DNA from 3 places in the Ruegeria sp. HKCCA4812 genome. Region 2 is predicted to be linked to each of the others. Evidence: riboswitches for the same ligand, from Rfam matches in the RefSeq annotation. Region 2 holds a riboswitch; each other region holds the start of a gene.
The links. Region 2 has a riboswitch for cobalamin ahead of GOW04_RS17015 (aromatic ring-hydroxylating dioxygenase subunit alpha). Riboswitches for the same ligand answer to the same signal wherever they lie in the genome.
Positions count from the first base shown of each region.

Region 1: linked by a shared signal. The riboswitch ahead of GOW04_RS20970 (DUF4198 domain-containing protein) and the one ahead of GOW04_RS17015 (aromatic ring-hydroxylating dioxygenase subunit alpha) in region 2 are both predicted to bind cobalamin.
Region 3: linked by a shared signal. The riboswitch ahead of GOW04_RS08645 (DUF1636 domain-containing protein) and the one ahead of GOW04_RS17015 (aromatic ring-hydroxylating dioxygenase subunit alpha) in region 2 are both predicted to bind cobalamin.

Region 1 covers NZ_WQFQ01000013.1:18,903-24,985, reverse strand. Annotated here, with positions in the region: gene GOW04_RS20990 (energy-coupling factor ABC transporter ATP-binding protein) at 89-739, opposite strand; gene cbiQ (cobalt ECF transporter T component CbiQ) at 736-1,515, opposite strand; gene GOW04_RS20980 (cobalt ABC transporter permease) at 1,515-2,090, opposite strand; gene cbiM (cobalt transporter CbiM) at 2,087-2,698, opposite strand; gene GOW04_RS20970 (DUF4198 domain-containing protein) at 2,705-3,490, opposite strand; cobalamin riboswitch at 3,621-3,820, opposite strand; gene GOW04_RS20965 (ROK family transcriptional regulator) at 3,942-5,066, opposite strand; gene GOW04_RS20960 (sugar ABC transporter substrate-binding protein) at 5,320-6,083, shown strand, end outside.
Region 2 covers NZ_WQFQ01000007.1:30,213-36,295, reverse strand. Annotated here, with positions in the region: gene GOW04_RS17050 (NAD(P)/FAD-dependent oxidoreductase) at 1-284, shown strand, start outside; gene GOW04_RS17045 (hypothetical protein) at 238-783, shown strand; gene GOW04_RS17040 (MFS transporter) at 783-2,006, shown strand; gene GOW04_RS17035 (DUF3833 domain-containing protein) at 2,003-2,620, shown strand; gene GOW04_RS17030 (DUF3833 family protein) at 2,617-3,159, shown strand; gene GOW04_RS17025 (hypothetical protein) at 3,189-3,362, opposite strand; gene GOW04_RS17020 (hypothetical protein) at 3,422-3,673, opposite strand; gene GOW04_RS22030 (hypothetical protein) at 3,705-3,827, opposite strand; cobalamin riboswitch at 3,939-4,143, shown strand; gene GOW04_RS17015 (aromatic ring-hydroxylating dioxygenase subunit alpha) at 4,225-5,478, shown strand; gene GOW04_RS17010 (hybrid-cluster NAD(P)-dependent oxidoreductase) at 5,484-6,083, shown strand, end outside.
Region 3 covers NZ_WQFQ01000002.1:253,157-259,239, forward strand. Annotated here, with positions in the region: gene GOW04_RS21910 (ROK family protein) at 1-997, shown strand, start outside; gene GOW04_RS08635 (carbohydrate kinase) at 1,037-1,963, shown strand; gene GOW04_RS22215 (D-lyxose/D-mannose family sugar isomerase) at 2,082-2,201, shown strand; gene GOW04_RS22220 (D-lyxose/D-mannose family sugar isomerase) at 2,279-2,644, shown strand; cobalamin riboswitch at 2,745-2,942, shown strand; gene GOW04_RS08645 (DUF1636 domain-containing protein) at 3,040-3,396, shown strand; gene GOW04_RS08650 (ABC transporter ATP-binding protein) at 3,393-4,166, shown strand; gene GOW04_RS08655 (ABC transporter substrate-binding protein) at 4,183-5,133, shown strand; gene GOW04_RS08660 (iron ABC transporter permease) at 5,135-6,083, shown strand, end outside.

The DNA of each region.
Region 1 (6,083 bases), on a different contig from region 2:
CGCAAGGTTCGCTTTCCGTTTCATGGCGTGGCTCAGGCGGTATGATTGCATTTCTGAAACCACCATGTCCGGTTGCCACGAGAACAGGTCAGACCGGCACCAGCTTCCCGTCGCGAAGATCCAGTTCATCGGGCGCCAGTTCCAAGCGGAACGCCGGCGAATGACTGACAAGCAAAATCGCCTGTGGCAACGCGCGCAGGATTTCCAGCAGGCGCGCTTCGTTTTTCGTATCCAACGCATTCGTCGGTTCGTCCAGCAACAGCACTTCGGGCTCCATCGCCAGAACCGTCGCCAGGGTCACTAGCCGTTTTTCACCGCCTGACAATTTATGGGTAATGCGGTTCTTCAGGTGCATCAGGTCCAGATCGCCCAGAACTTTGTCGACGATGGCAAGTGCTTCGTCGCGGGTCTTGCCCAGATTGAGCGGACCAAAAGCAACGTCTTCGGCGACGGTCGGGCAGAACAGCTGATCGTCCGCATCCTGAAATACAAGCCCCACCCGGCGGCGGACCTCATGGAAATCAGCCTCTTCCACGCGCTGCTGACCAAAAACGGTGACGGTGCCTGAACACGGGCGCTGCAACCCAAGCAAAATCCGCAGGAGCGTCGATTTCCCCGCTCCGTTCGGGCCTGTCAGGGACAGGCGCTGCCCCGCGCTCAGGCTCAGGTTTGCCCCGTCCAGAACGGGTGGTTGGCCGGGGTAGGAAAAACAGATGTCTTCAAGCGCAATCAGTGTCATGCGAATTCCAGAATGATCAGACCCAGGCAGAGACCGCTGAAACCTGCCGCAAACACAATGTCCGCACGGGTCAGGGCAAATTCCTGAAGCAACGGCATACGCCCGGAAAACCCCCGGCACTTCATAGCGGCCAGGATGCGTTCTGATCTTTCGATCGCGCGCACAAGCATCATACCCACAAGGTAGCCAAAGCTGCGATATGTGTGCCAGTTTGTTGCTGGCCGAAAACCACGCACCTTCATCGCGGCGCGCAGCCGCAGGTATTCTTCGCGCAAGACCTCGATATACCGGATCGTGAACATCAGCAGGTAAACCAGCTTTTCGGGGCACCGCAGACGATGCAGGGCGTGGCCCAGTGTAACCGGCTCCATCGTCCCGACCAAAACCAACAGGGACAGGATCACGGCATTGGCGGTCAAGGCAATCTCGACCGCTTTCCAAAATCCCTGCCAGCTTGCGGAGAATCCCCAAAGCGTGAACATCGGATCCCCGGGCATGGAAAAGGGCAACAGGACCAGCATGAACAGGATGAACCCATCCATCATGGCCATTCGCTTCAACGTCTTTCGCCGCGGCAGACGTGAAACTATCAGAAGCGAAAGCGACACTGTCAGCGCCGCGCAAAGCGCGCCGAGGGATGACAGCGCCACGGTCACGACCGCAAAAACAACTGCCATGACGATCCGCATCCGGGGATCCAGCTGGCTGATCAAACCTTTTGGCCCGTCACCGGCTTCGGACAGTGTTTTTTCCTTGTGCCCCAGAACGTGTGCCATCAGGACGCCAGCTTGCGGCGGGCCACCATGTAAAAGCCCAGACCAAACAGACCAACGATGTACCCGATCCCGCCAAGGATGGTTTGCAAGTCATTCTGTTCGCGATAGGCCGCAATCTCGCGCCTGAGCGGGCGCAATTCGTCACGTACGGCCTTGGCGATAACCTGCTGCTCTTCGGCGCTGAGAGACGCCGCCGAACCGCTGGCCTGCGTCACAGCAGCCGAAGATGAGTCACCGTTTTCTGCCACGGCAACGCCCATGATCCGCGCGACATCTTCGGCAGACATCGTGACTTCGGCCACATGCCCGGCGCCAAGGTCGGCAAAGAAGGTGTGCGCCACGGCCGAGGTCGGCGTGTAGACAAAAAAACCGTCCGCATCCGTGACCGATCGACCCAGCTCGGCCCCATCCGGGCCGGTGACAATGACCTCGGTGCCGTTTGCCATGTCGCCGTTAGAAAAGCCAATTTCGCCCTCGATGACGTCTCCCGACTCGAAAACGCCGGCTATGACCTTGTGCGCCAGGGCAGGCACAGGTGCGCAGCACACGGCCAATATGACAACCAGATGCTTCATGTGGCTGCTCCTCTGAAAAACAGCTCGGGCTTGACCTTGCGCGCCAACAACACGGCGAACCCGGTCAAAATCGCCTCGATGGCCATGACAGGAATATGGGCGAAGAAAACAAGCTTGGCGGCAGGCAGAAATTCATCCCCCGACAGCGCCAGGGAAAACGCGACCATGCCGGTTGTCGCTGCAATCGCAAATGCGCCGCCGACGCCCCCCCAAATCGCACCTTGCAAAGGCGTTCCACGCGCGATCAGACGACCGAACAACATTCCGGCCACCACTGCGGGAAAGGCGATATTGACGGTGTTGATCCCCAACACCGTCAACCCGCCAAAGCCGAAAAAGACCGCCTGTAGCAAAAGCCCGACGAACAAAGCCGGGAATGCGGCCCAACCAAGCAGCAGCCCGGCCATGCCGTTGAGGATCAGATGGACCGACGACGGACCAATGGGCACGTGGATCAAGGATGCCACGAAGAAACTGGCTGACAGCACGCCCGCAGTGGGGATGCGATCAAGATCCAGAGACCTGAGACCCATGGCGATCCCGCCCGCGGCGGCTATGGCGCCGCCAATTACAACCGGGTTGGAAAGGGCTCCGTCGACGATGTGCATCTGGGGTTACTCCAGATCCCAGGCACGAATCCAGATGACCGCATCCTGGCTGAGTTCTTTGCCCTCATGTTCGGTTGCCGGACCGGAACCAAGGGCAGCGAAACCCCAGTAACCGGCTTTTGGAACGCCGAACGAAAAATACCCGTTGTCGTCAGATATTGCGACCACCGCACCACCCGGCATAGGAGACACTTTCGGTGCAGAAGCGGCCGAGCTTTCCATGTCGGGTTCCGCGGCCATGTACTCGATCTCGATCTCGGCGCCCGAAACCGGCTGACCATCAGCCAGCACACGGCCCGTGAAAGTCGAACCCGCGATGATGTTGGTCGGCTTGTTCAGCGGGATAATCTCGGTCGCTAGCCCCACAGGATTCATCCAGTCGGTCGGCAATTCGTTACGGTTCAGGAAGGCTTTGGTGAGCTGTTGGATATAAATGTCTTCGGATTCCTCGTAATAAGGCTGAGGAACCGTCACCAGCACATAGTCGCCCGAACGTTTGACCGGGACACTGCCCTTGAACGCCGCGCCCTCGTTTTCCCCGCCGGTGAAACGGATAGGTTCCAGCGTGTCCAGCAAATCGGTCTTTTCACCGTTGTGGATCACATAGAATTCCTGCGGCTTTTCAAGATCCATGACATGGCCATTCTCGAATGGATGCCAGAAAATCAGTTTGACCGGCACATCGCCCGGTTTCTCGATCATGGTGTCCGTGGTGTATTCCAAAAGGAAATGCGCATTTGCGATGGCAGGAAGAGCCACCGCGGCAGCGGCTGCGCTGAGCAGCGTTTTCATGAACAGTCGTCCTTGTCCCGTCGCGCCAATCCCGGCGCGAAATTCGTTTTGACCACGGGACATTCAACGCCAAATTACCCTTTCAGGCATCCTGGTCCGACGCACATCCCGTCGCCGATTAGGAGTACCCGTTAGAGGGCACATGTCCGGCAGGTATCCTGACTTGCGGGTCAAAGCGTTGGACTGGCCTTCCCGGGCAACCCCCAGTGGCGTTTCAGCCCTGCTCGCCGCTTACAGTTGCGGGTGCAGTTGCGGAATTGGGCCTGAGCCCGCACCGCATTCCCTATTGATTCCAGAGCAAGCCCCGGAACCGGACATGCCGAGCGGCTTGCCAGACAACTCAGCCCTCCGTCAACGAAAATGTGTTACGGCCATCGAAAATAATGAGCTCGGCAGTTTGCGAGAGTGAACCAGTTTGTGAAATATCCAAGGCAACAAGGTGATTTCACATCTAAGCTTCTGAAAGATACCTTTCCGACAACGGCAGGCTCGCCGCGCCCAGTGAGCGTGCTTCCGGGCCCACGGTCCCTGCCAGCACGGCAGGGCGCTCGAGACCGGTCAGGTTAAGCTCAGACAGTTTGTCTTCGACCATTTCAACCAAACGCGCCTTGATGTCCTGCGGCATCCAGCCGTCAATCTTCACGCATTCGAAATCTATCAGGCTACAGGACGAGACAATCGCATAGGCAATCCCACTCGCCGTCTGTTTCAACCAGTATTCCAGTTGAACTTTTGGCACATCCCAACGCTGGGTCGTTTCCCAAATGGAATGCGACGTGACACCTGCTGTGGTGATTGCACGCTCGAGCACATACAGGCTGGCCACGTCGATAAGGGGTCTGACACCACCGGCATCATCTGGCACAGGCAAGGGGCCGATTGCGCCCGCGTTTCCACGTCCCGAAAAGATTGCGCCATTGAGGACCACACCGCCGCCAATGAAAAACCCGATATAGAAGTACAGGAAATCCCTGGGCCCATCGGCTGGACCGAATACCAATTCCGCCCCACAAGCCGCAGTGGCGTCATTTTGCAGGAATACCGGAATATCGAGGCGCCGCGCCAGGTCAGCCTTCAGGTCTGATACGCGCCACGGGTCCATTTCTTCCTGAGGAACCTGAAGGGTCTGGGCCCAGTCCCATAGGTAGAACGGCATGGCAATCCCAAGTCCCGCAATCCTGCCTTTGGCCTCAGGCGACATGGATGATATCATTTTGCCCAGACTCTCAGTGGAAAACTCCAAAGTGGCTTTCGGCGTTGGATAGTCATAGGTTCGCCGATCGCGTTGCCGCACATTTCCGACAAAGTCAGTCAAAACCAACTCGGCACTGCGACGCCCCACCTTGAGCCCAAAGAAAAAGGCACCATCCGGGTTAAGTCGCATGGGAACGGAAGGTTGCCCGACTTTCCCGCGGACCGGTTCACCGCGCAAAAGCAAACCATCCTTCTCCAACAGTCGCATAATGACGGAAACGGTTTGTGCCGACAGTCCGGTCATGCGCGCGATCTCGGACTTCGCAAGCGCCTGGTGACGCCGGACAAGCGACAATACAAGCCGTTCGTTCCGGGCCCGCATCCCGCTTTGGTTGGTTCCGCGTACCTCTGACCCGTGCAGGCCAATCGAATTTTTCCGAGATGAATTTTCCGGCACGACCACCCCTTTCCTGTTGAAGAATGAGAAAGCCCGCCCGCACTGTCAATAATAAATAAGAGTGATTTATTTATTGACTCAAAATTCGAATCTTGTGATTGTTTCTTATGGGGTCAGGATTTTTTGCCTGATCGCCCTCGTGCCCTACTCGGCATAGAAAAAACTGGGAGGATAATCGATGAAACTTGCAAAACTTGCGGGTGCTGCTGCGCTCGGGGTTACTGCCATGGCTGGCAGCGCAATGGCGGAAGGCGAAACTGTTTGCCTGATCACCAAGACGGACACCAACCCGTTCTTTGTCAAAATGAAAGAAGGTGCGACTGCAAAAGCGGAAGAGCTGGGAATGACGCTCAAAGCCTTTGCGGGCAAAGTTGACGGTGACCATGAAACGCAGGTGCAAGCCATTGAGACCTGCATTCTGGACGGCGCCAAAGGCATTCTGCTGACGGCCTCGGACACATCATCCATCGTTCCGGCCGTGAAGCAGGCGCGGGATGCAGGTGTTCTGGTTATCGCTCTGGATACGCCGCTGGAACCCATTGACTCGGCTGACGCGACCTTTGCCACGGACAATTTCCTGGCCGGGCTGCTGATTGGACAATGGGCCAAAGCCACGCTGGGCGACGCGGCCAACGACGCGAAAATTGCGACACTGGATCTTGCCGTCAGTCAGCCGACAGTGGATGTGCTGCGCAATCAGGGTTTCCTGCAAGGCTTTGGTGTCGATCTGGCGGACCCGAACGTAATCGGTGATGAAGATGACCCCCGTCTTGTCGGAAGTGATGTCACTGCCGGCAACGAAGAAGGTGGTCGCCGCGCGATGGAAAACCTTCTGGCCAAAGATCCCACGATCAACGTTGTTCACACCATCAACGAGCCTGCCGCGGCAGGCGCCTACGAGGCGCTGAAAGCCATCGGGCGCGAAAATGACGTGCTCATCGT
Region 2 (6,083 bases):
TGAACGCTTCATCAGAAATTCCCGCGGAAAAGGTCTATGACCAGGTCGAATTTGCCCATCCGGTCTTCGACAAGGCCGCCCTGAAGGCGCAGGGGCAAATCCGCGAGATGCAGGGACAGAACCGAACTTGGTTTGCCGGTGCTTACAACCGGCACGGATTTCACGAAGACGGGATAGCCAGCGCGATGCATGTCGTTGCTCGAATAAATGGCGCCCCGCAAACCATCGGAGCTGACAATGGCATTCCTGGGAAAGACCCGGCCCTATCTGTTGCCGCTGAATAAGGCGATATGGCGCACAGCGTTTCTTGCACTTTCCTTGCTGATCCCCAATGGGCTGGTCGCGTCGCCGGTCACGGAAGAACTGAACGATGCCCAACTGCGCGGAACCGCGACGTTCCGGTATCTGGGTTTGCCGATCTATGACGCCAAACTCTATACGCCCAAAGGTGCGCCGTTCAGTTGGAGCGAAGATATCGCCCTGCAACTGACCTATCGCAAGAACATCAAGAAGAAAGCGCTGGTCAACTCGACCCTGGACGAGATGGACCGCATCGGCCGGTCAGCACCCGTTCGCGACCAACTGAACCGGTGTTTCAAAGCCGTGGCAAAAGGGGACAGCTATCTGGCGGTTTCTGATGGTCCCGACAAGGTCAGTTTCTGGCTGAACGGGCAAAAGACGTGCACCATGGCGTATCCGGGCATCAAGCGCAGTTTCATGTCCGTGTTCCTGGGAGACAACACGCGGTCCGCGTCCTTCACGCGCAGGCTACAGGGGCGGTGATGCTCTATCCCCGGGTCAGTCTCTATGCGTTGATGCTCGCTGCGGCGGGTATCCCGCTTTATATCCACTTGCCGCGCTTTGCAGCCGTGAACCTGGGTATTGGCCTTGGGGTCATTGGTACGGTGCTGCTGGTGATCCGGTTGGTGGATCTGGTGCAGGATCCGCTGATCGGTTGGGCAATCGACCGATGGCCCGGCGGCCAGCTTGCATTTGCGGCGATGGCGGCTTTGGGGCTGGCGATCGGGTTTCCCCTGCTTTTCAATCTGCCGCAGGGTGCCAGCGTGCCGGAACTGGTCGCGATCCTGATCTTGCTGTTCTCGGCGTACAGCCTGGGAACCATTCTTCTATATGGTCGCAGCGCAACTCTGGCGAAGCGAACCGATCCGAAAGAGCTGATGACACTGGCCGCCTATCGTGAAGGCGGGCAGTTGACCGGGGTGGTCATCGCAGCCAGCGCTCCGGCCCTGTTGGTTGCTTTCGGGGCACACTCCCAAGGCTACCCCGCATTCGGAGCGTTTCTGGGGCTGCTGTCCGTTCTGACCCTGATACTGACGATCCCGATCTGGCGTCGCAGACCAATCACCGGCTCAGGCCTGTCCTTTGCAGGTCTGGGTCAGGCCGGTGGCTTGCGCCTTCTTGCGCTGGCTTTGGTCAACAGCCTCCCGGTTGCCATAACCTCCACCCTGTTTCTGTTTTTTGTGGAAGACCGGCTGCAACTGCCGGGCAAGGCAGGTCCTTTGTTGATCCTGTTCTTCCTGAGCGCAGGCGCGAGCGTCCCGCTCTGGGCAAAGCTCAGTAACAGAATTGGCCCGAAACAGACTCTGATCATCGCCATGCCCCTCTCGATCGCCGGCTTTATTGGCGCTGCCACACTGAGTGCAGGAAACCTTGCGGGGTTTGCAATGATCTGTCTCGCCTCGGGCGCGGCGCTGGGCGCGGATATGGTCGTATTGCCGGCCATGTTCTCGGTCGTGCTTACACGGGCCGGGCTGAACGCATCAGCCGCGTTTGGCATCTGGTCCTTCGCTGGCAAACTGGGCCTCGCCCTGGCTGCCTTTTTCACTCTGCCGCTGCTGGAACGCAGCGGTTTCACCCCCGGTCAAACCAATTCCGCACAGGCGCTGGCCACACTCAATCTTGCCTATGCTGTACTGCCCTGCATCCTGAAAGTCGGAGCGTTCGGGATGGTGTTGACCCTGCCCACCGAGGTCACAAGCAAATGAACGCTTTCACCATCATCCTTCTGGTCCTTCTGACCGCTGTCTTCATCCGTGCAAGGCTGCTGAGCTTTCGCGCGCAATCGCCGTCCGATTACAGTGGCACCGGGCCAAATTTTTCGCTGAAAAAACACCTGAACGGAGAGATCTTGTCCGAGGGCCTGATCTATGGCCCCAACGGCAAAATGTCGAACAGTTTTGTCGCGCGCATGTCCGGCGAATGGCAAGGCAACTCTGGCACGCTGACCGAATACTTCACCTATTCCAACGGAAAACAGATGACCCGCAAATGGTACCTGACGCTGGGAACTGGCAACACGTTCACGGCAATGGCGGATGATATCGTGGGCGAAGGTCGGGGCATCATCTCGGGGTCCACGGTGAAACTGACCTATCGTATCATTCTGCCAGATGACGCCGGTGGACATACGTTGGATGTCACCGATTGGATGTATATGACAGAAACCGGCGTCATCATGAATCGGTCCGAGATGCGCAAGTTTGGCGTCAAGGTCGCGGAACTGATCGCCACAATGCGTCCAAGCCCCAGTTCGAAACCGATTCATCCAAGTGGGTCAAACGGGTATGACGCGACTTCGGAAAGGAAGCCGTTGCAATGATCACCTTTCGCTCTTTCATCGCCTGCGTCGCCATCGTAAGCCTTGCGCTTCTTGCCGCCTGCTCCAGCAAACCGAAGGTACCAAAAACGTTTCTGTCGGACCGGCAGTTGAACCTCGAGGAATTTTTCGAAGGCAAAACAGTGGCCTACGGTCAGTTTCAGGATGTTTTGGGAAATATCCCCCGCAGATTCACGGTTGATATCGACGGGACATGGGACGGCGAAACCCTGACACTGGTCGAAGACTTCGTCTACGACGATGGCGCGACGGAACAACGCATCTGGACATTGACCAAAACCGGAGAGGATACGTGGACCGGTACGGCTCCTGGCGTACTGGGTACCGCCAGCGGGATTGAACGCGGGGATACGTTCAACTGGAAATACAAGATCGACCTGCCGATCAAGGACGGGACCATGCGTGTCAAATTCGACGATTGGATGTGGCTGCTGGATGACGACCGTCTGCTGAACCGCGCCTATGTCTCACGCTATGGCGTCCGTCTGGGTGAAGTCATCCTGTTCTTCGAGAAGAAATAGGGCCGCCAGGCCCGGTTTCATCACAAAAGTCAGTAGAAAATAAACTCGTCCACCAATGCTGTCGTCGATCCCTTGACCTCACCGGCCCTGTTCGCCCTTGGCCCGTCCGGGGCTGCACCCTCGGCGCGTTCGCAGCCGTCGACCTTCAAGCGCGCGCGTTCTATCTGCCCCCAGAGGAAAAACAGGCCATCTCGTTTTCCCATGAGGCGCGAAGGAACTGTTGTCCGCAAAACACCTGTTTTCGGTTTTGGCATCTGCTCTCTTACTGCCTCCGGTGTTTTCCACCATTTTCGGAAAACGTAATGGTTTTTCCCGAAAAAGACAATTTTTTATGGACAAAATGAGGTTTTCTACCGGCCGTTGACAGGATGGACTGGCAACTCTCGCATGACGGATATTGGCCTTTTTCACCTGCCCCATTGAAAGCCAGCACTATCCCGAACGGATCAACTTCACCTAAAAGGGTTTGCTGCAAACCTCCTTCACTTGGCCCGACACTCTCTTTTTCAGCCATGCTCAGGCGACGCGCAGCGTTTGGTTTCTGATCAGAGCAGCCGGCCTTCGCCGTCGCGGTTGGGGGTCAATTTTACGGCGCGGATGTCAGACGTGGCCGCATCCATCGCAAGGCCATCGGCCACCGCAAAACGCCATGCTGGCGGGCCTGCCACGCCCCTGTGCCAAGGACTGTGGTCCCGGCGCCGTCCACTCTGCCGGAATATTTCTATGTCTGTTTTGAAACCGGAAATGTCGCAAGCATTTCAGCGCCCAAGCGGGTAAAAAGTAGGCTGCCATCGTGAGGTGCCGCTGTTTGATTCTCAGACAGCGGAGAATTGGGAAGCCGGTGGAATTCCGGCACTGCCCCCGCAACGGTAAGGAAGGTCAGGTTCGACAATCAACCACTGGGACGAGGATCCCGGGAAGGTGTCGCAACCGGGTGCAAGCCCCTTTCAAGTCCGGAAACCAGCCTTGCAGATATGTCAAACCGCGGGTGGCGGTGGGGGCACGGGTTTCGGACGTGGTCCTCGCGCGCCTCCGGACGGTTCCTCCCTGTCATCTGCCCAAGCAATGCCGCGGGGCGCGGCAGGAGAGCCAGAAGTGAACAATGTCCAAAACCTGTTGGCGCGTCGAATCCCGGGCTATGCTCTGGAACGGGCCTTTTACACCGACCCCGAGATCTTTCAGACCGACCTGGAAACCATCCACTATCGCGAATGGCTCTTTGCCATTCCTGCTTGCGAACTGGTGAAAGTCGGCGACTATGTAACATACAACGTGGGTGCCTATCGCGTGATCATCGTGCGCGGCGCCGACAACCAGATCCGGGCGTTTCACAACACCTGCCGCCATCGCGGCTCGATCATATGCAAGGCGGCAAAAGGCAACGCGCCGAAGCTGGTTTGCCCATATCACCAATGGACCTACGAGCTTGACGGCTCATTGCTGTGGGCTCGCGACATGGGGCCGGAGTTTGATCCCAGACAGCATGGTTTGAAGACGGTTCATTGCCGCGAGCTGGCCGGGTTGGTTTACATCTGTCTGGCGGATGTCGCCCCGGATTTTGACACGTTCGCCAATATCGCGCGCCCGTATCTTGAGCCGCATGATCTTGCGAATGCCAAGGTCGCCTTCGAAAGCACGATCATCGAGAACGGCAACTGGAAGCTGGTCTGGGAAAACAATCGCGAGTGCTATCACTGCGGCGGCAACCACCCTGCGCTGTGCCGGACCTTCCCTGATGATCCGGGCGTGACGGGGATCGAAGGCGGTGAAACCCCAGCCTATATGCAAGCCCATTTCGACAGGTGCCAGGCAGCGGGTATGCCATCGCAGTTCTACCTGCACGAGGACGGCCAATATCGACTGGCGCGGATGCCGCTGAAAGAAGGGGCCGAGAGTTATACGATGGACGGGAAATCCGCCGTGCGCCGTTGGTTGGGCCGGTCGCCCTTTGCGGATGCGGGATCGCTTTTGAAGTTCCACTATCCGACCACGTGGAACCACTTTCTTGCCGATCACTCGATTGTTTTCCGCGTCACGCCGATCAGCCCGACAGAGACCGAGGTCACGACCAAATGGCTGGTCAACAAGGATGCGGTTGAAGGCGTTGACTATGACGTGAAACGCCTGACCGAAGTCTGGGTCGCCACGAATGACGAAGATCGACAGGTGGTCGAGGACAACCAGCAGGGCATCAACAGCCCGGCCTATGTGCCCGGCCCATATTCAGCCATTCAGGAATCCGGTGTGCTGCAATTCGTGGATTGGTATTGCAACACAGTGTCGGCCCGCCTGGCCCCTGACTCCCTGGCGGCGGAGTAAGTCTGATGAAAGACCTGAACACGCTTTCATCAGCCGTCTGGCAGGATGGAGAGATGCTGGAATGTGTCTCGGTCGTGCCCGAGATGCCGAACACTGCCAGCTTTTCGTTCCGTGCCCCCTCGGGGGCGCAGTTCGCCTATTACCCTGGTCAGTTCCTGACGCTCGAGATTCCGGCGCCCGGCCAGCCCGGAGGCGTTGTGCATCGCACCTACACGATCTCATCGTCGCCGTCGCGGCCGCGGTCGATCACCATCACCGCCAAAGCGCAACCCGACAGTATCGGCACGCGCTGGATGCTGGACAATCTTCAACCCGGCATGCGGATCAAGGCCATTGGGCCCGCGGGCCTGTTCACCAACGCGTTGAGCGATGCGCGCAAGTTCCTGTTTATCTCGGCTGGCTCGGGCATCACCCCGATGATGTCGATGACCACCTGTATGTGGGACGAAGGCCGCGATCTGGACGTTGTCTTCATCAACTGCGCCAAAAGGCCATCCGAGATCATCTTCCGCCAGCGCTTGGAACAGATGGCCAGCCGCACGGATGGTTTGGACCTGAAATTCGTGGTGGAAGAGCCGGACCGCTACCGCCCATGGACGGGATAT
Region 3 (6,083 bases), on a different contig from region 2:
GCAACCATTCGGTGCCGTGCATGAGCATTGGAATCTGGTCGCGGATATCGGCGGTACGAACACACGTCTGGGCGTCGTCACGAACGGAGAATTGGCAGACCTTCGGAAACACCCGACAGGTACATTGGAAGACCTGCTGGAGGCGTTCCATGACCTTAGGGACGAGATCGGAACCAACCCACAGGCCGTCGTAGCAGCCGGAGCCGGGCCGGTCAGGGACGGAACGATTCAGCTGACAAATGCAAACCTGGATCTTTCGGAAACCGAGTTGGCGAAAGCAACAGGAGCAGAGCGCACCTTTGTCATAAATGATTTCACCGCTGCGGCGTGGTCGGTGGCCGAGGTGACCCGGTCGGATGTTGCGGTCTTGCAGGGTCAGGCAACGCCGCCCGCAGGCACACGGCTGGTTGTAGGGCCCGGAACCGGGCTTGGCGTTGGTGCGTTGCTATATTCCGAAGGCAGGTATCACACGGTTTCCGGCGAAGGCGGGCACGTGGGCCTGTACCCGCGCCATCGCGACGAAGTTGATATCTTTGAGGCGGCACGTCGCATCGCACCGGGTTGCTTCTTTGGGGACAGCCTGGCGCTGGAAGCAGAAATGTTCCTAAGCGGAACCGGCCTGCCGATCCTGTATCAGGCGGTTGAATTGGCAGCCGGTCAAGCGCGAACTCAGGCGCGCTCTGCAAAGGACATTCTGAACGATGCCCGCAACGGCACCGATCTGGTCGCCGAAAAAGCCGCGCAGATTTTTACCACCCATCTGGGTGCCTTGATGGGTGATCTGGCGGTCACCTTGATGCCGGAGGGGGGCGTTTTCCTTGTCGGCGGCGTTGCCGAGAAGAACCGCTGGCTATTCAGTGACAACTTCAAGGATGCGTTCAACGGCGGCGGCCGCTTCAGCGATTTACGCCGCTCCCTGAACCTATACGTGTCCGAACAGGCAGAGTTCGGGATCATCGGCGCAAACAACTTCTGCAAGAACGCGCTGAGACAATAACCAGACTAACCGAAGTTTCTTACCAAAAAGGACCAAGACATGATCCTGTGCTGTGGTGAAGCGCTGATAGATATGATTTCAGAACCGACCGCATCGGGCGCAATTGGTTTTGTGCCACATACTGGTGGTGCGGTTCTGAACACAGCCGTCGCGATGGGACGTCTGGGTGTTCCGGTTGGGATGCTGACAGGTTTGTCATCGGACATGTTCGGCCAACAACTGATCGATGCGCTGAAAGCGAGCCATGTGGACACGACACATGTGATCATCTCGGACCGTCCCACCACGCTTGCCTTTGTGCAGCTCTCGGATGGACACGCGACTTACAGCTTTGTCGATGAAAACACCGCGGGCCGGATGTTGCTGCCCGAAGACATGCCCGATCAGCTTCCTGCCGTCTCTGCCCTGTATCTCGGTGGAATCAGCCTTGCGTGTGAACCTTGCGCAGATGCCTATGCCGCCCTTCTGGACCGCCACGGTTCCGACCGGGCAGTGATGCTGGACCCGAATATCCGCCCGGATTTCATCAAGGATCAAACCCGATTTCGGACGCGTTTGAACCGCATGATCTCGCGTGCGGATATCGTCAAGGTTTCAGACGAGGACCTGGACTGGATCATTCCGGGCGCTGAAGCCGAATCCGCAAAAGCGTCTGTGCTGTTGCAGGCGGGTCCTTCCGTTGTCATCGTCACGCGTGGCAGTGACGGGGCGCACGGTTACCTGGCGGATGGTTCCGAAGTCTCGGTTCCTGTGAAACCCGTTGAAGTGGTCGATACGATCGGCGCAGGTGACACGTTCAACGCCGGCGTTCTGACCGAGCTCAGCCGCGCAGGGCATCTGACCAAGTCAGGTCTGCGCGGATTGACGGTTGAAAGCCTGCAAGCAGCCATGGAACTGGGCGCTGACGTCGCGGCCGTGACCGTTTCCCGAGCCGGGGCGGAACCCCCTTGGGCGCACGAACTTTGATCTGCTGGATGGCATGATGAAACGATCCGAAATCAACCACATCAAGCCCTAGGCCCAGACGTTCATTCAATCTTTCGGCGCCGCGTAGCCGCTCTTTGCGGATTGATCGCCCGAGAAAATGCGCATCTCTTTGGTCGAAACTGTCCGCAGCCGCAGGCTGGGATGGAACATTACCAATTACGCACAAGGCCATTTCGACGAACATTGCCTATTCCCGTTCACTCTACGCAATGGTTAGACGAAGGATCTGAAATCCGGGCGTGGGATGCTCTGTGCAGAAAACTGTTGATCTTTAAAGACAATCAGCTTTCTCCGATGCACCGGCATATTATCAAGGCAGAAGACATCATCAACCGGGGCGGCGGCGATCTCGTTCTGGAAATTCATGCGTCGGATCCAAACGGTGGCGTCGACCGCGACAACCCGGTGACGGTCCCCAGCGATGCCTGCCCTGTAACCTTGCAACCCCAAGAGTACGTGCGGCTGAAGCCGAGGCAAAGCGTAACTCTGATGCCCGGCATCTGGCACGCTTTTTGGGCCGAGCGCGGCGATTGCCTTATTGGCGAGGTATCGACCGTGAATAACGACCGCACCGACATTGGGTTTGAAAAGCCAATTCCACGGTTTTCAAAGGTCGAGAAAGATTCCGAACCGGATTTCCTTCTTGTATCAGACTATTGACACCGTTCGGTCCGGGCTGGCGCAGCAGGACAGCTGGGTCAGCTGTCGCAATTCCATCTACCAACGCCTTCGTCTGCCGCTTGACAAGTCTGGCATTGCCGGACTAGCTGAGCGGGATGGTTCCATAAGGGATGAAAATGGGAACACGGTGCGGCACTGGAATGTGCCAAGTCCGTGACTGCCCCCGCAACTGTAAGCGGTGAGCGACGCCACTTCACCACTGACCCGCATGGGTTGGGAAGGTCGGCCAAGCAACGACCCGCAAGTCAGGAGACCTGCCATCGCACTATGAACCAACCCGAGGCGGGGCGTCTCGGAAGGAGGCTTGATGGCGCGTTTGCGTAATATCTGGGTATGTGCCCTCTGTCTGCGTCTGGCAAACGACGGAGATGGCTATGACCTGCTATTCTGATCACTTTGTTCTGATCTGTTCAACATGTCAGGGGGCGATGTCTGCCGAGGCCGCGCAAGACGTGCTGAATGCCCGGTTGCCTGACGGTTTTGAAACCCGAATGGTGGCGTGCATGGCAGGTTGTGAACGGGCCATGACCGTCGGATTTCAGGCCCCGGGAAAAGCGCAGTACCTGTTTGGCGATATCACGACATCACACGACCTGTCCGCCCTGGTCGAATTCGCGACCCAGTTCGGCGACAGTGACGATGGCTGGACCAGCGCCTCGGACCGCCCCCCTGCCCTTTTCGCAAAGACCTTGTCGCGAATACCCGCATTGCCGTCCGGTGGCGCTTCATGAGTTTTCTGGTTGCCGAGAATTTGGAGTACTATGCTCTTAATGGCGATATCCTGTTGCAGGATGTGTCCTTTCGTCTGGAAGAAGGATCAATTCTGGCAATCGCCGGGCCTAACGGCGCCGGCAAGACCACTCTGCTGAAACTGCTGTGCGGGATCGAACGGGTTATCTTGGGTGATGTTTGGATAGAAGGCCAAAGCCTTCGGACCCTGTCCGCCCGCCAACGTGCCCGCTCCATTGCTGTGGTCGGGCAGCAGGAAATGCCTGACGGGCGGATGCGCCTGCAAGATTATGTTGCGCTGGGGCAAATCCCGATTCAGGGCGAACGTTCGATGGCTCAGCACAAGGCTGATCTGGAACGGGTTCTGACGACGACCGAGCTGTCGCATTTTGCCAACAAAACGATGGGTCAACTGTCCGGCGGAGAACGTCAGCGCGCACATATCGCGCGCGCGTTGGCCCAGAACCCGTCCTTGCTGTTTCTAGACGAGCCAACCAACCATCTGGACCCCGATGCCAAGGGGCACATGCTGTCTCTGGTTGCTGATCTGGGGGTAACGGTCGTCATGATCGTCCATGATCTGGTCATGATCCCGGAATTCGCCACCCATGTGGCGCTGATGAAAGCCACGCGTCTGACGGGGTTCGGGCCTGTTGTCGAAGTTCTGACCCCAGACCGGGTACGTGAGACATTCGGCGTGGATTATCTGTGCTTTCAGCACGAAGGCCGCATGATCCCCGCACTGGATATCCGAAAACGGAAACTGTCATAATAACAGGAACTTAAATATGATGCAGAAACTTTGGCCGGTGGTTGTTTTCGCTGGCTTGGCAGGTGGCGCGGCAGCGGAAGCCGTCACCGTGGACAATTGCGGCGAACCGCTGGCTTTTGACTCGGCGCCGGAACGTCTGGTCGTGCATGACATGAACATGACGGATATGGCCTTTGCGCTCGGCCTTCAGGACAAGATCGTGGGGCTTACCGGAATTACCGGCTGGTACAAAACAAGCCCTGATTTTGATGCTCAGCGTGGCGATATCCCAGAGCTTGCCCCCAAATACCCGACCATTGAAAACCTTGTGGCCGTCGAACCCGATCTGTTTTTTGCCGGTTGGTACTATGGCATGAAACCCGGCGGTGACGTCACGCCCGACACACTGGAACCTTTTGGTATCAAGACCATGATCCTGACCGAAAGCTGCGTGCATCTGGACAAGGATCGCCCCGAGGCCAGCATGAACCTGTTGTTTGATGACGTTCTGCGTCTGGGCAAGGTCATGCATGTCGAAGACAAGGCCGAGGCGCTGGTTGCCGGCTGGAAAGACAAATTGTCAGCCATCGAAGCAAAAACAGCCGATATGGCAAAGCCCCGCGTATTCCTGTTGGACGGACCGGCCGATGCTCCATTCACCGCCGGCAAGTTCGCCATTCCCGATGCGATGATCACAGCGGCGGGTGGCGCGAACGTGACGCATGATCTGGATACCAGCTGGGGTCGCACGTCGTGGGAGGCCGTCGCCGCGGCTAACCCGGAATTTCTGGTGCTGCTCGACTATCAGTCCGGCAACGGCGCAGAGGACGCTTTCCAGTTCCTCAAGGATCACCCGGTAATGTCACAAACGGACGCGGTAAAGAACGAGCGCTGGATTGGCCTGCGTTACGAGGAACTGACGCCCGGTCCGGCAAATATCGAGGCGATCGAGAAGATGGCGAAGGCGATGCACCCGGAGATCAACTGATATGGTCCAATTGGGCCGTTTGATTTTGCTGGGGGCGGTTGTTCTGACCGCCCTTTTGCTGTTGTCCATCGTCTACGGGACCACCCCAATCCCCGTGCGCGAAGTTTTTTCGGCCATCGGCCTTGGAACCGGTCTGGTGGACGGAGACATGTCGCCTTTGCACCGGATCGTCTTCGACCTTCGCCTGCCCCGCGCCCTGTTTGCCGCCGTGATTGGTGCGGGACTGGGCGTCGTTGGTGTTGTTTTGCAAACAACGACGCGAAACGATCTGGCAGATCCGTTTCTGTTCGGTCTGTCCTCTGGTGCTGCTGCTGGCGCCGTTCTGGTGATCACCGTCACGGGGGATGTCCTGGGAATCTGGACGTTGCCGCTGGCGGCGTTTTGCGGCGGTCTGATCGCATCCGGCATCGTTCTGGCGCTGGTTCAGGGCTTGCGTACGAGCGCACCCGAAAAACTGATCCTTGCTGGCCTGGCGGTGTCCTTTCTGTTTTCCGCGATCACCAATTACCTGATTTTCTCTGGCGACAATCGCGCTGCGCATTCGGTGATATTCTGGATGCTTGGCGGTCTGGGGCTGGCAAGATGGGAAACCTTCCCGCTTGTCCTGATCGGATTGGGCCTGATCCTGAGCTATTCGCTTTACCGCAGCCGGTGGCTTGACGCGCTGCTGACCGGGGATTTCACAGCCTCGTCACTGGGAATTCCCGTTCAGGGCCTGCGGTTCAGCATGTTCTTCGTGGCCGCGTTGGCGACGGCCAGTTTCGTATCCGTTGCCGGTGTCATCGGCTTCGTCGGGCTGATGGTGCCTCATATTGCACGCGGCATCGCCGGAACTCTGCATCGAAACCTGCTGATCGTCTCGGCCATCGTGGGCGCCATTCTGCTGACACTCTCTGATATCTTGTCACGCCTTCTTCTGGCTCCGCAGGAGTTGCCCGTCGGAATCGTCA